DNA from 3 places in the Paenibacillus sp. FSL K6-1566 genome. Region 3 is predicted to be linked to each of the others. Evidence: riboswitches for the same ligand, from Rfam matches in the RefSeq annotation. Region 3 holds a riboswitch; each other region holds the start of a gene.
The links. Region 3 has a riboswitch for ZMP and ZTP ahead of NST08_RS17340 (bifunctional 5,10-methylenetetrahydrofolate dehydrogenase/5,10-methenyltetrahydrofolate cyclohydrolase). Riboswitches for the same ligand answer to the same signal wherever they lie in the genome.

Region 1: linked by a shared signal. The riboswitch ahead of purT (formate-dependent phosphoribosylglycinamide formyltransferase) and the one ahead of NST08_RS17340 (bifunctional 5,10-methylenetetrahydrofolate dehydrogenase/5,10-methenyltetrahydrofolate cyclohydrolase) in region 3 are both predicted to bind ZMP and ZTP.
Region 2: linked by a shared signal. The riboswitch ahead of rpiB (ribose 5-phosphate isomerase B) and the one ahead of NST08_RS17340 (bifunctional 5,10-methylenetetrahydrofolate dehydrogenase/5,10-methenyltetrahydrofolate cyclohydrolase) in region 3 are both predicted to bind ZMP and ZTP.

What each region holds. Positions count from the first base shown of each region.
Region 1 is NZ_JBBOSR010000001.1:3,309,805-3,314,042, forward strand. Features, by position in the region: gene NST08_RS14545 (YdcF family protein) at 1-120, shown strand, start outside; gene NST08_RS14550 (ATP-binding protein) at 124-1,569, opposite strand; ZMP/ZTP riboswitch at 1,783-1,864, shown strand; gene purT (formate-dependent phosphoribosylglycinamide formyltransferase) at 1,929-3,089, shown strand; gene NST08_RS14560 (MATE family efflux transporter) at 3,469-4,238, shown strand, end outside.
Region 2 is NZ_JBBOSR010000001.1:6,073,164-6,077,401, reverse strand. Features, by position in the region: gene NST08_RS27320 (manganese efflux pump MntP) at 1-558, shown strand, start outside; gene NST08_RS27315 (low molecular weight protein arginine phosphatase) at 738-1,325, shown strand; ZMP/ZTP riboswitch at 1,460-1,541, shown strand; gene rpiB (ribose 5-phosphate isomerase B) at 1,654-2,112, shown strand; gene NST08_RS27305 (TIGR01440 family protein) at 2,219-2,803, shown strand; gene glyA (serine hydroxymethyltransferase) at 2,969-4,219, shown strand.
Region 3 is NZ_JBBOSR010000001.1:3,951,733-3,955,970, forward strand. Features, by position in the region: gene NST08_RS17335 (Cof-type HAD-IIB family hydrolase) at 1-754, opposite strand, end outside; gene NST08_RS17340 (bifunctional 5,10-methylenetetrahydrofolate dehydrogenase/5,10-methenyltetrahydrofolate cyclohydrolase) at 1,027-1,875, opposite strand; ZMP/ZTP riboswitch at 1,947-2,026, opposite strand; gene NST08_RS17345 (permease) at 2,177-3,187, shown strand; gene NST08_RS17350 (TIGR03943 family putative permease subunit) at 3,219-4,169, shown strand; gene NST08_RS17355 (CobW family GTP-binding protein) at 4,185-4,238, shown strand, end outside.

The DNA.
Region 1 (4,238 bases), 640 kb from region 3:
AAGGCATATCCGTCACCAACGGATCGAAGTGCATATCAAAGTTTCCGGAGCAAGGTTCCATTCCTGCTTCGGGAGATGTTTTATTACACCGGTTATGTCGTGCTGTCGCCTTTTCGCTAATATCTATAAAGCGGGCAGCTGAATCGTAAAGCTGGTGCCCTGCTCCGGGGAGCTCTCCACATGGATCGATCCGCCGTGATTGTGGATGATGTTTTTCGTGATCATATATCCGAGCCCGGTTCCGCTGTCCTTCGTTGTATAGAATGGCTGTCCCAACGACCGGATCTGCTCTGGCGTCATGCCGATACCGTCATCCTGGACGATGATATGGACATCGCTGTCGCTTTGCTGAATGGTCAGCGTGATCGTTCCTCCTTGATCCATCGCCTCCATGGCGTTCTTCAGCAAATTGATGAATACCTGCTTCAGTTGATTCGCTTCGCCGTGAACGTACACGGGCTCGGCTGGGAAACGCGGGATGATCTCGATATTGTTCAGCGCAGCCTGGACCTTCATCAGGGTAACGATTTGTTCGACGATGCCGAGCACGTCAAATGGCTTGCTGACATGGGAGGTTTCCGGCTTGGATAGCACCAGCAGTTCATTGACGATCAGCTCGATCCGTTTGAGTTCCGATTCGATGATATCGAAATACAGCTTATTGCTTTGCTCCGACGAACGAAGGAGTTTAATGAAGCCGTTAATTGACGTGAGCGGGTTACGGATCTCATGCGCGATTCCTGCTGCCAATTGTCCTGCTGTCGTCAGCTTCTCGGACTGCATGATGCGATCCTCTTCCATCTTCTGCTCTGTGATATCTTTGAATATGCTAAGCGCGGCCTTTTCGCCTCTATAGGTGGTGACCAGCGTGATACCGGAGACGATTTTTTGTTGACCGTCGAAACAGCGGATAAGATATGTAACGGGTCCGATTTCCCGATATTCCGCATAACGCGTTCTTCGCCTTGCAAGCTTATGATGCGAAGAGGGATCTACCACGACATCGGTTGAAATTCCGAGCACATCGGAGACATTCGAGGCGTGAAGCAGCCGTAGCGTCGCTTGATTTGCGTACTGGATCATGCCGTACTTTGTAATGAGCGCGGAAAGCGGGAGCTCTTCCAGCAGCTGCAGGAAGCCTTCTTCCTTCTCAACCAGTTTCATTTCCTTCTGTGTCAGCTGTTCCTGCAGCTCGTAAACAGGGGTGAGGTTCTCAAATTGGACCAAGCAATGGCGGAACGGCGATTGCGCTTCAGCGGATGCCGAAAAGTGAAGCTTCAAATCCAGATTCCGTCCGGCAGGATGTTCGTATTTCATGCCAACTTGGAGTGCGGTCACCTGAGAAGGCTTGAGCTGGAAATCTCCCGCCTTGTGCCTAATCACTTCCTGAATTCCGCCGATGTTCGTCGCTTTCAGCGCTCCATCCATTAATTCTTGTTTGGAGCAGCCCAATAACTCACACAAAGCCGAATTGACTTGAAGCACTTCTCCGTCGATTGAAACGATGGCCATTCCGATGATGGCGTGTTCAAAAGCAAAGTCCTGACGCTGGACAGAATAGGGGAGCACGGCAAGTCTCCTTTCAATTGACTGTAAGGTTTGATCACCCCCCTATTATATGTGCTGGATGCGCTTTCATCAATGAAAGGGCGATAGATTTGGTAACTTGCGCGCATGGAACGGATTGGTCAGTGGCCGCTTTCGGTGATTGTCATGAGCGGTCATATTGCATTCATATTGCATTCATGCTCAATATTCAGTATGATTTAGCTGACAATGAGTAGGTCGATGTGTGACTGGCGCTGCATGGGGGAACCATGAGGGAGCACATGGATGACGACAGCCGTACGCCTGGGCAGAGGTAAGGGAAGTTTATTTTCCCTTACCTCTTTTTAATATTTCTATTTTGAAAAGGGGACTGGAGAACGATGTATAAAACGAAAAAAATGCTGCTGCTGGGATCCGGAGAACTCGGAAAGGAAGTCATTATCGAAGCGCAGCGGTTAGGTTTGGAGACCGTGGCGGTAGACCGATATGCCGACGCGCCTGCCATGCACGTCGCGCATCGCCATTACGTCATCGATATGCTCGACGGCGCCAAGCTGAGGGAAGTCATCGAGCGGGAACAGCCTGATCTGATCGTTCCCGAGATTGAGGCCTTGGCCACATCCGAGTTAGTGAAGCTGGAGGAGGAGGGCTTCCGCGTCATTCCTACCGCAAGAGCGGCCAAGCTGACGATGGACCGGGAGGGCATCCGCAGGCTTGCTTCGGAGAAGCTCGGATTGCCGACGGCCGGATACCGCTTTGCGGATAACTATGAACAATTCGAGGTCGCGGTAAGGGAGATGGGCTTTCCTTGCGTAATTAAGCCGCTTATGAGCTCTTCAGGGAAAGGGCAGAGCGTCTGCCGATCGGAGAGCGACATTGAATCATGCTGGAACAATGCAATGGAAGGCGGGCGCGTACAGAACGGCCGGGTGATCATCGAGGAGTTCATCACCTTCCAGTCGGAAATCACACTGTTAACGGTTCGTTCGGTGAGCGGGACAAGCTTCTGTCCGCCGATCGGACATGTGCAGGAAAGCGGTGACTATATCGAATCCTGGCAGCCTCATCCGATATCCGAGCAGCAGATGAAGGAAGCCGAGCGCATTGCGAGGGCCATTACCGATGAATTGGGCGGCTTCGGATTGTTCGGCGTCGAGCTGTTTCTGACCGAGGATCAAGTATATTTCAGTGAGGTATCGCCTCGCCCGCATGATACCGGATTAGTTACGCTGGTCACGCAAAATCTGTCCGAATTCGCGCTTCATGTCCGGGCCATCCTCGGTTACCCGATTCCGGAAATCGTGCTGATCACCCCGGGCGCCAGCCGTCCGTTGAAAGCACCGGGTGAGCTTGAAAACTACAAGATTACGGGCGCCGAGCAGGCGCTCGCGGTACCGAGCACACAGGTTCGTCTATTCGGCAAGCCTGTGACAAAGGCTGGCAGAAGAGTAGCGGTGGCCTTGTCGACCGCAGGCGAGGTGGAGGAAGCGCGATCTCGTGCCAAACAGGCATTGGACAAGCTTGGGGTGGAAGAAGCATAACGGTGTTAGCCTTCTTCCGAAGTGCGCCTTATCCGCTTATGCTTGATATCAAATCCATTTGAAGAATGCAATACTGCCCAATAGCGAGAGGTCAGCCGGATTGCCAACGGCTGGCCTCTTTTCCATAAGAGGATACGTTAGATCCCTATCTACGAATGGCCATACGATGATCGGAAAGGCAGTGCCATGGAAATTATTTAGATTTTGAATATAAACCTGCATCACTTTTGCCGTTGTTCATGATAAGATACACAAGAAAACAGCATTCGTGCTGCCCGGAAGACCCATCGCCCGATAAGCGACCCGGTGTGCAGCAGGAAACCATACATATTAGAAAAAAGATGTTGAATGGCGAACTTCACATCATAGGAGAGCACTCATGAAAGATATGACACAAGGCAGTCCGATTAAACTGATCATCATGTTCACGATCCCGCTGTTAATCGGCAATCTGTTTCAGCAATTCTACAATATGGCCGACACGCTCATTGTCGGACGCACGATCGGCGTGAACGCACTGGCGGCCGTCGGTTCGACCGGAAGCATTATGTTTTTTATTATCGGCTTTGCGCAAGGCCTGACGGCAGGCCTCTCCATCATTACCGCGCAGAGGTTCGGGGCAAAGGATATTGCTGGTGTGCGTAAAAGCGTCGGCACGAGCTTTTGGATCAGTATCGTTTTCACGATCGTCCTGACCATCCTTAGTATCGTGTTTACGAAGCCTGCCCTTGTCATGATGAACACGCCGGTTGAAATATTGGATGATGCTTATTCGTATTTGATCGTAATCAATGCTGGCGTCGGCGCAGCGGTGTTATTCAACCTGCTGGCCAACCTGCTTCGGGCGCTCGGGGACAGCCGCACTCCGCTATTGTTTCTGGTTATCGCAAGTATTCTGAATATTGTGCTGGATCTCGTGTTTATACTCGTCTTTAAGATGGGCGTAGCGGGTGCCGGGCTAGCAACTGTCATCTCACAGCTGTTCTCTTGTCTGCTCTGCCTGATCTATATCCATAAAAAGGTTCCGTTGCTGCAGTTCAAAACGGCCGACTGGTCGATCGATTGGACGTTTATTGGCCAGCATATGCGGGTGGGCTTCCCGATGGGCTTTCAGGCATCGATCATCGCCATCGGGGCGATTATTCTTCA
Region 2 (4,238 bases), 2.1 Mb from region 3:
GAGGCGTCTGTCCAATCGGGACAGCTTGCGGCGATTCTGCTCATGGCGGTTGCACTTGGGCTAGACGCGTTTTCGCTTGGCATCGGAGTCGGTTTGCGAGGCGGGCTGCGCCACCGTCATATGCTGGGCATGAGCTTTCTGATCGGCCTGTTTCATATGCTGATGCCCCTGCTGGGGCTGGCTGCCGGCCGTTATGTCGGATTGCTGCTGGGACAGGTTACCGGGCTTGCCGCCGGCGGATTGCTGGTTCTGCTCGGGGGCCATATGATCCATAACGCTTTTCGCGGAGGCGAGGGCAAGCTCGTTCATCCATCCGCACTGCTGGGTATGCTGTTGTTCTCGCTTAGCGTCAGCATCGATTCGTTCTCGGTCGGATTATCGCTGGGCATGTTCGTGCATGATGTAACGCTGATCGTTGTAACCTTCGGGGTTGTCGGCGGCTTGATGTCGATTCTCGGTTTGATGCTGGGCCGTCAGGTCAGCAGCAAGCTGGGCGAGTACGGCGAGATGCTGGGAGGACTTATTTTGGTTGTGTTCGGCGTGATGTTTATTGTCTGATACGGGCGGTAAGGCACACCGGATATGAAATGAGGATGAATGCGGGAATTCGTTGACCGGCAGAGTAGTAACTTTTATGGAATCATTTGTCCGAGTAATATAGAAGTTGCGAAATTTGTGATGAGATTTGATACAATATCCCTAGTGACCTAATACTGACGGGAGGGAGCCTTAAGACTGTGAAAAAGATACTATTTGTCTGCACCGGAAATACCTGCCGCAGTCCGATGGCCGAAGGGATGCTGCGCAAGCTGGCGAAGCAGCGGGGCATTCCGCTGGAGGTGCGATCCGCCGGCGTATCGGCGATAGATGGCATGCCGGTGTCCCATCATGCGGAATCCGTACTGCGGGATCAGGATATCCGGGACGAGCTCGTATCCAAGCCGCTCACCTCAGAGCTGGTGGAATGGGCTGATCTCGTTCTGACTCTAACCCAATCGCATAAGCAATATGCCATTCGGCAGTTTCCTCACGCGGCCGATAAAATGCATACCTTAAAGGAATATGTTGAGAATGACAGCAAGGTGCTTGCAGATTTGCAGGAGCAAGACAGTCTGTACGCATCGATTGAGCTGGCCCGAGCGCTTGGTCAAAATGTCAGCGATAAGGATCGCGAACGGTTGATTGAGCTTCGCCAGCGCATTCCGAGCTTTGATATCTCGGACCCGTTCGGCGGCACGAAGGAAGAGTATGAAGCGACCGCAGCCGAGATTCGGACGGCGCTCTTTCGTTTGTTGGACAAGCTGAATGCGGGCGGGCAGGCGTAATCGCTTGCTGCGGGCGGATGAATTATGACTCTGGCATCAGAGCACGTGAGTGGAAAAGGCACAGCTGCAGGCGTGGCTAAAAAAGCCGCTTGCCTTTCCCGGACGATTGATTTAAGATGTAGGGGAAACAACAATAGATCCGGTGTAACTGGCGACGAAGTGGATGAAACCACGGTGGAGCACCGGAGTATACGGCCGGTCGCCTGGGCAAAGAGCATTGGAGCACTACGTGTGCGCCGACTGCTCTTTTTTCGTCTTTTGCGGGATATTTGGGTTATAATGAAACAAGCTAATCACGCGAAAGCGAACATATGAGGGGGTTTCATCGATGAAAATTGCACTAGGCACGGATCATGCGGGCATTCGCCTGAAAGAGGAGATTATGGAGGTTATTCGAAGCCTTGGACATGAGGTGGAGGATCTCGGCTGCGGCTGCTCCGATTCCGTCGACTATCCGGACTATGCGCTGCCGGTATGCGAGAAGGTCATGTCCGGCGAAGCCGATCGCGGCATTCTGATCTGCGGAACCGGCATCGGCATGAGCATCGCGGCGAACAAGGTGCCGGGAATCCGGTGCGCCCTGACGCATGATGTGTTCTCGGCCAAAGCGACGCGCGAGCATAACGACAGCAATGTGATCGCGCTCGGCGAACGCGTAGTCGGCCCTGGTCTTGCTGCGGAAATCGTCAGCGCCTGGCTGACAACCGAGTTCAGTCACGGCGAGCGTCATGTCGGCCGCGTCAACAAGATCAAGGCGATCGAGGAACGCTACCTAAAGAACGGATAGGACGTTTCTCTCCGAAAAGGTGTTGGGGCTGCATTCAGAGAGTTCCCTTCATGTGAGGGACTTAGGGCATGAAGCGACGTAGAGACTATTAAGGGAGGACTGTGGCATGAGCGATGCTTCCAACATTTCCTTAAACGGGCAGACCGCCCGAATCGTCCGCGAGCTCGCCGAGACGGCGAAGCTTGGACCGGGCAAGGTGCTGGTCGTCGGCGCGAGCACGAGCGAGGTTGCGGGCAAGCGGATCGGGACAGGCGGCGCGTTGGAGACGGCGCAGCAGCTGCTTGACGGCATTGCCGAGGTTCAGGCGGAGTACGGATTCTCGCTTGCCTTCCAATGCTGCGAGCATCTGAACCGAGCGCTGGTCGTTGAGCGCGAGCTGCTCGAGCGGCTTGGCTTGACGGAAGTGGCGGCTGTGCCGATTCCGGGAGCCGGCGGCTCCATGGCAGCCAGCGCCTACCGCAGCATGAAGCAGCCTTGCCTGGCGGAATCCATTCAGGCGCATGCGGGTATCGACATCGGCGAGACGCTGATCGGCATGCATCTGCGCAGCGTGGCGGTTCCCTTTAGGCCGAGTGAGCGGTATATCGGCGAGGCTCGGGTTACGGCCGCCTATACCCGGCCGAAGCTGATCGGCGGAGAGCGGGCCGTTTATCGCCAGGTGCCGGATGCGGATTCCGGATCATGCAATTGATTCGATTGGAACGGCTTGGACATCCTGTTTTGCTTGTTTGTAGGGAGCAACAGCGATTGTAGAAACATTTCACGTACTGCCCCACATCCCATTTGGTAGTTGGCCCTGTGTAATACGGAAACAGAATATTTATAGTAAGATTTTGGATCATAGGAGGATATAAAAATGATGGAACATTTGCGTAAGAACGATCCTGCTGTACTTGAAGCGATGGAGCTGGAGCTGAAGCGCCAGCGCAGCAATATCGAACTGATTGCATCGGAGAATATTGTCAGCGAAGCGGTCATGGAAGCGATGGGCACCGTCCTCACCAATAAATATGCGGAAGGCTACCCTGGCAAACGCTACTACGGCGGATGCGAGCGTGTCGACATTGTCGAGGATATCGCTCGTGACCGTGCGAAGGAACTGTTTGGAGCCGATCATGCCAACGTGCAGCCGCACTCCGGCGCGCAGGCGAATATGGCGGTATACCTTGCAGCGCTCAAGCCTGGCGATACCGTACTTGGCATGAACCTTGCCCATGGCGGTCACCTGACGCACGGAAGCCCGGTCAATGCCTCCGGTCTGCTGTACAATTTCGTGGCTTACGGCGTTCAAGAGGACACGTTCCTCATTGATTATGATGAAGTCCGCAAAGCGGCGTTCAAGCATCGCCCTCGTCTGATCGTTGCCGGTGCCAGCGCCTATCCGCGCATCATTGATTTCGAGAAGCTGGCCGCGATCGCGAGTGATGTCGGCGCGCTGTTTATGGTCGATATGGCTCATATCGCAGGTCTTGTTGCGGCTGGTCTTCACCCGAATCCGGTTCCGCACGCGCATTTCGTGACCACAACGACGCATAAGACGCTCCGCGGGCCGCGCGGCGGCATGATTCTGTGCAAAAAAGCTTGGGCGCAAGCGATCGACAAGGCCGTATTCCCGGGATCGCAGGGCGGACCGCTGATGCATGTCATCGCATCGAAGGCTGTTGCTCTTGGCGAAGCGCTGGATCCGTCCTTCAAGACCTATGCTCAAAATGTCGTGAACAATGCGAAGGTACTGGCCGACACGCTGATTGAGGAAGGCCTGAACATCGTTTCCGGCGGAACGGATAACCATTTGATGCTGGTGGATACGCGCAATCTGGATATCACCGGCAAGGATGCGGAGAAGGTGCTGGATTCGATCGGCATCACCGTCAACAAAAATGCGATTCCGTTCGACCCGACCAGCCCGTTCGTTACCAGCGGCATTCGGATCGGTACGCCGGCGGTTACGTCGCGCGGCATGGATGAGCAGGCCATGGTGACCATCGCGAAGATCATCGCGATGACGCTGAAGGCTCCGAAGGATGAGGCGACGCTCGAGAAAGCAGGCCGTATGGTTGCCGAGCTGACGGATCAGTATCCGCTGTATCCGGACCTCAAGTACTAATCGGGATCGACGGGGTGGG
Region 3 (4,238 bases):
GCCCGTGCCGGATGCCGTCCTCGCCTACATCCTTGGTAACGTGTCGGGCTGCGCGCTTGACGACGTCGGGCGCGTTCCCCATGGCTACGCCATGGCCGACATACGACAGCATTTCCAGATCATTCAGATAATCGCCAAAGGCGATGGTATCGGCTACGTCCATGCCCAGCGCTTGGATAAACTGCCGGATGCCTTCGGCTTTGGAACCGCCGGCCGGAAGCACATCGGTGCCGTACGGACCCCAGCGGACCAGATCAAGCCTTCCTCCAAAGCTGGACCGATATGCCTCCTCTTCCTCCTCGGTGCAAAACACAATGGCCTGGAAAATATCCCGTCCAAGATAATACTCCGGATCATATTCCGGGATCGTCAGCTTCAGCTCGCCCCAGCTGGAATCGATGTGCTCGTGATGAGTCACGTTCATTTTCATTGCATCGCTTCCTGCATAGATGATCGGATGGTCCATCCGCACTGCCAGCTCGGTCAGCTGCTGCAGCTGCTCGGGAGGCAGCGGGTTCCCGTAGATCGGCTTGCCCTGGTGAACGACATATTGCCCGTTCAAGGACACATAGGAATCGATGCCGAGCTGCTCGCGGATTTCCTTGAAATGATAGGGAGCTCGACCGGTCGCAATCGCGACTTCATGCCCGTTGTCTTTTAATTGTTCAATGGACTCCAGCGTCGACTCCGGGATCCGCTTGTCGTGATCGAGCAGCGTTCCGTCGATGTCAAAGAAAATTAATTTTTTATTCAATAGCCCTCGCCCCTCTTTTCATAGCTGATGGGTGTATTGTAAATGATGAAAAGCATTTCAGAGCAAGCAACAATTTATACCTCATGATCTTCCAACAACACGAATCCATCATGCTTTTTAACTTATCCTAGGTGACCCAACCTTGGTGAAAGACAATCCGCACAAGGGCTCTCCGCATATAGCCGGAACGGGAAGTCTTCTCTCGGCATCCTATTCAAAAGAAAACCGAGCCTTTAAAAGGACCCGGTTCATTTGCATTACATTATCCACGGTTAGGACTTCAGTGTTCTTTCGGCTGCCTCAACCGTATGCTTCAGCAGCGTGGCAATCGTTACCGGCCCGACGCCTGCCGGAACCGGCGTGATGGCCGACGCGCGCTCCGCACACGCCTCATAATCGACATCTCCGACATTGCCTTTGTTGTAGCCGGCGTCAAGCACTACCGCCCCCGGCTTGATCCACTCGCCTTGAATGAACTTTGGCTTGCCGACCGCAGCAACGACAATATCCCCTTGCGCGACGATGTCGCCTAGATTGTTCGTTTTGGAGTGGCAGATCGTCACCGTAGCGTTGCGGTTTAGCAGCATCATCGAGACCGGCTTGCCGAGAATCGGGCTGCGGCCGATAACCACGGCATGCTTGCCTTCGATCGGAAGCTTGTAATAATCCATGATCGCGATAATCGCTGCCGGGGTGCAGGACGGATAGTCCGCGAAACCGAACGCATTTTGCGAGAAGCCGAGCGTGGTCACGCCGTCCACATCCTTTTCGATCGCGATCGCATCGAATGCCGCTCTTTCATCAATATGATGCGGAACCGGATGCTGGAGCAGAATGCCATGCACTGCCGAGTCCTCATTCAGCTGCCGAATGGCCGCGATGAGCTCCTCGGTCGTCGTCGACGCCTTCAGCTCGATTTTCCGGGATTCGATCCCCAGGCGCTGGCATGCATTCCCCTTCATTCGCACATAGGTTGCCGAAGCCGGATCATCCCCGACGAGGATCGTAGCCAAGCAAGGAGTGACTCCCTTGGCTTTAAGCTGCTCGACCTTGACGGCCAGCTTAACCTTTAGATCATCCGATACCGCTTTCCCATCCAAAATCAACGTTTCTGTACTCATGTTCAACCCGCTCCTTCGCCATTGTTAGTCAATAAAAACATAAAGAGGCAAGGCGACATGATCGTCTCCTTACCTCTTGCCCAGGCGTACGGCATATGAAACTATGCGCTCCCTCTTGGTACCCCAAGCTACGCCAGTAACGCATAGTCTACGTACTACTACTATACCATGAGCTTGCGGGAATGCGCCATAGCTTCGGTTGGAAAGAGTTATTCGTAATTCTTTTGATTAAATTGGAAAGTTGTCTTTCGTCCAAGCATAGAATGTCCTCGTAGATGATTTTTTTCGTCAGGAGGCCTTCATGAAAATTCCGGCTTTTTTCAAATGGCTGCCGTTCTTCCTGCCGCTGCTCTTTCTGTTCCCGGCTCTCATGACGATGCCCCGGAGCGGGCTCGCCCTGCTTGGCAGCACCGAAGTGCAGCAGCTTAAAACTGTATTCATCGGCATTTTCCTTGAGGCCCTGCCGTTCGTGCTGCTCGGGGTGCTGATTTCTTCGCTGCTGCAAATCTTTGTCAAGGAAGAATGGGTTCGCCGCCTAACGCCGAAGCATCCAGTTCCCGGCGTCCTGTTCGCATCCCTGCTCGGGATGATCCTTCCCGTCTGCGAGTGCGGCATGATCCCTGTTGTGCGCCGGCTCATGTTAAAAGGCATGCCGGCTTATGTCGGGATCACCTTTCTTCTCAGCGGCCCGATTCTGAATCCGGTGGTGCTTGCCGCAACGATGATGGCATTCCGTTCGCATCCCGAGATCACGATCGGACGAATGGGACTGGCCTTCATGATTGCCGTTACGATCGGCTTGCTCGTATTTGCTTTCGTGAAGAATAACCCGCTAAAGCGCTCCTTCCATGATTTCACCGCCGAGGTCGAAGCCGCCGGAAGCCGGCCATCCCACGCACACAGCAAAACTTGGCGCAGCCTTTTTGTTCATGCTGGTGACGAAATGGTGGATATGGGCAAATATTTAGTGCTCGGTGCGTTTGTCACGGCCTGCATTCAAGCATTTATTCCGCGGGAGGAGCTGCTCTCTCTTGCGAGCGGTCCGATGTCCTCCTATCTGTTCATGATGGGTCTGGCGTTTGTCCTTTCGCTCTGCTCAACGTCGGATGCATTCGTCGCTTCGGCTTTTACGCATACCTTTACCGTGGGCCCTCTCGTGTCCTTTCTCGTGCTTGGCCCGATGCTCGATTTCAAAACGCTGCTCATGCTATCCGCCGCATTTAAGACGAGATTCGTCATTGCGCTAAGTGTCGTCATCGTCACGCTCGTGTTTGTCGGTTCCCTGATCGCGAACATACTGCTTGGCGGATAATCCGTGAACAAGAAGGAGGTGAGCTCTTTCCATGAACCATTCATCGGCAGGTGCGCGGTTTCATTATGTTGTTCGTGCGCTGCTGCTGGCTGCTCTTGCTATTTATGTCATGCACTTAAATGAATCGAATCTCCTTGAATACTACCTGGCTCCGCAGATGCAGACGCTTCTGCTGCTCTGTCCGGTACCGCTTTTGTTCATTGCCTTCGGCATGGTATATCATGCCGTAATGGGCGACTCCGGCGACGTATGCGATTGCGAGCACCCTCATCCCCGAGGCGTTGTCCGAAATTTAACGGTCTACGGATTGTTCGCCTTACCCCTGCTCTTCGGATTGCTGGTGCCCGATCAGCCTCTCGCGAGCAGCATGGCAGCCAAGAAGGGCATGGTGTACACCTATCCGAATCCGGATGTGCGGACCGGTTCTGAGAATGTACCCGGAGATTCCGATGCCGCTGGCAGCGCCCGCGCACCGAACCCAACCACAAATGAAAGCAGCCCGGTCGATCCGTTCGCACCGAGGGATAAGTATAGCGTGGAGTTTGCGGAGCTGGCCAAGCGGCTGTACGCCATGCCCTCCGTCACGGTAAGGCCCGAAATATTTTCCGAGACCGTCGGCGCGATCGAGATGTATAAGCCTGTCTTTGCCGGCAAGCCCATCTCGGTCCAAGGCTTTGTGTTCAGGGATGACAGCATGGATAAGAACATGTTTGCCGTCAGCCGGTTCTTGCTGATGTGCTGCACGGCCGATGCCGTTCCGTTCGGCATTCTCGTGAGCGGAGAGCAAGCATCCCGTTTCGAGAATGATACCTGGGTATCGATTGAAGGCACGGTCCAGACCGTGAAAATCGAAGGCGAGGAGCGCCTGCTGATTCAAGCCGAATCGATCGAGGCGATTGAAGAGCCGGCTTCGCCGTATATTTTTACCAATCCTGACTCTGTAGCTGCGTTTGATGAGCTGTATCCGGCAGCTCAACCCTAACCGGAGGTGAAGAAGATGAACAAGACACCTGTCATCATCATCAGCGGCTTTCTTGGCAGCGGCAAAACA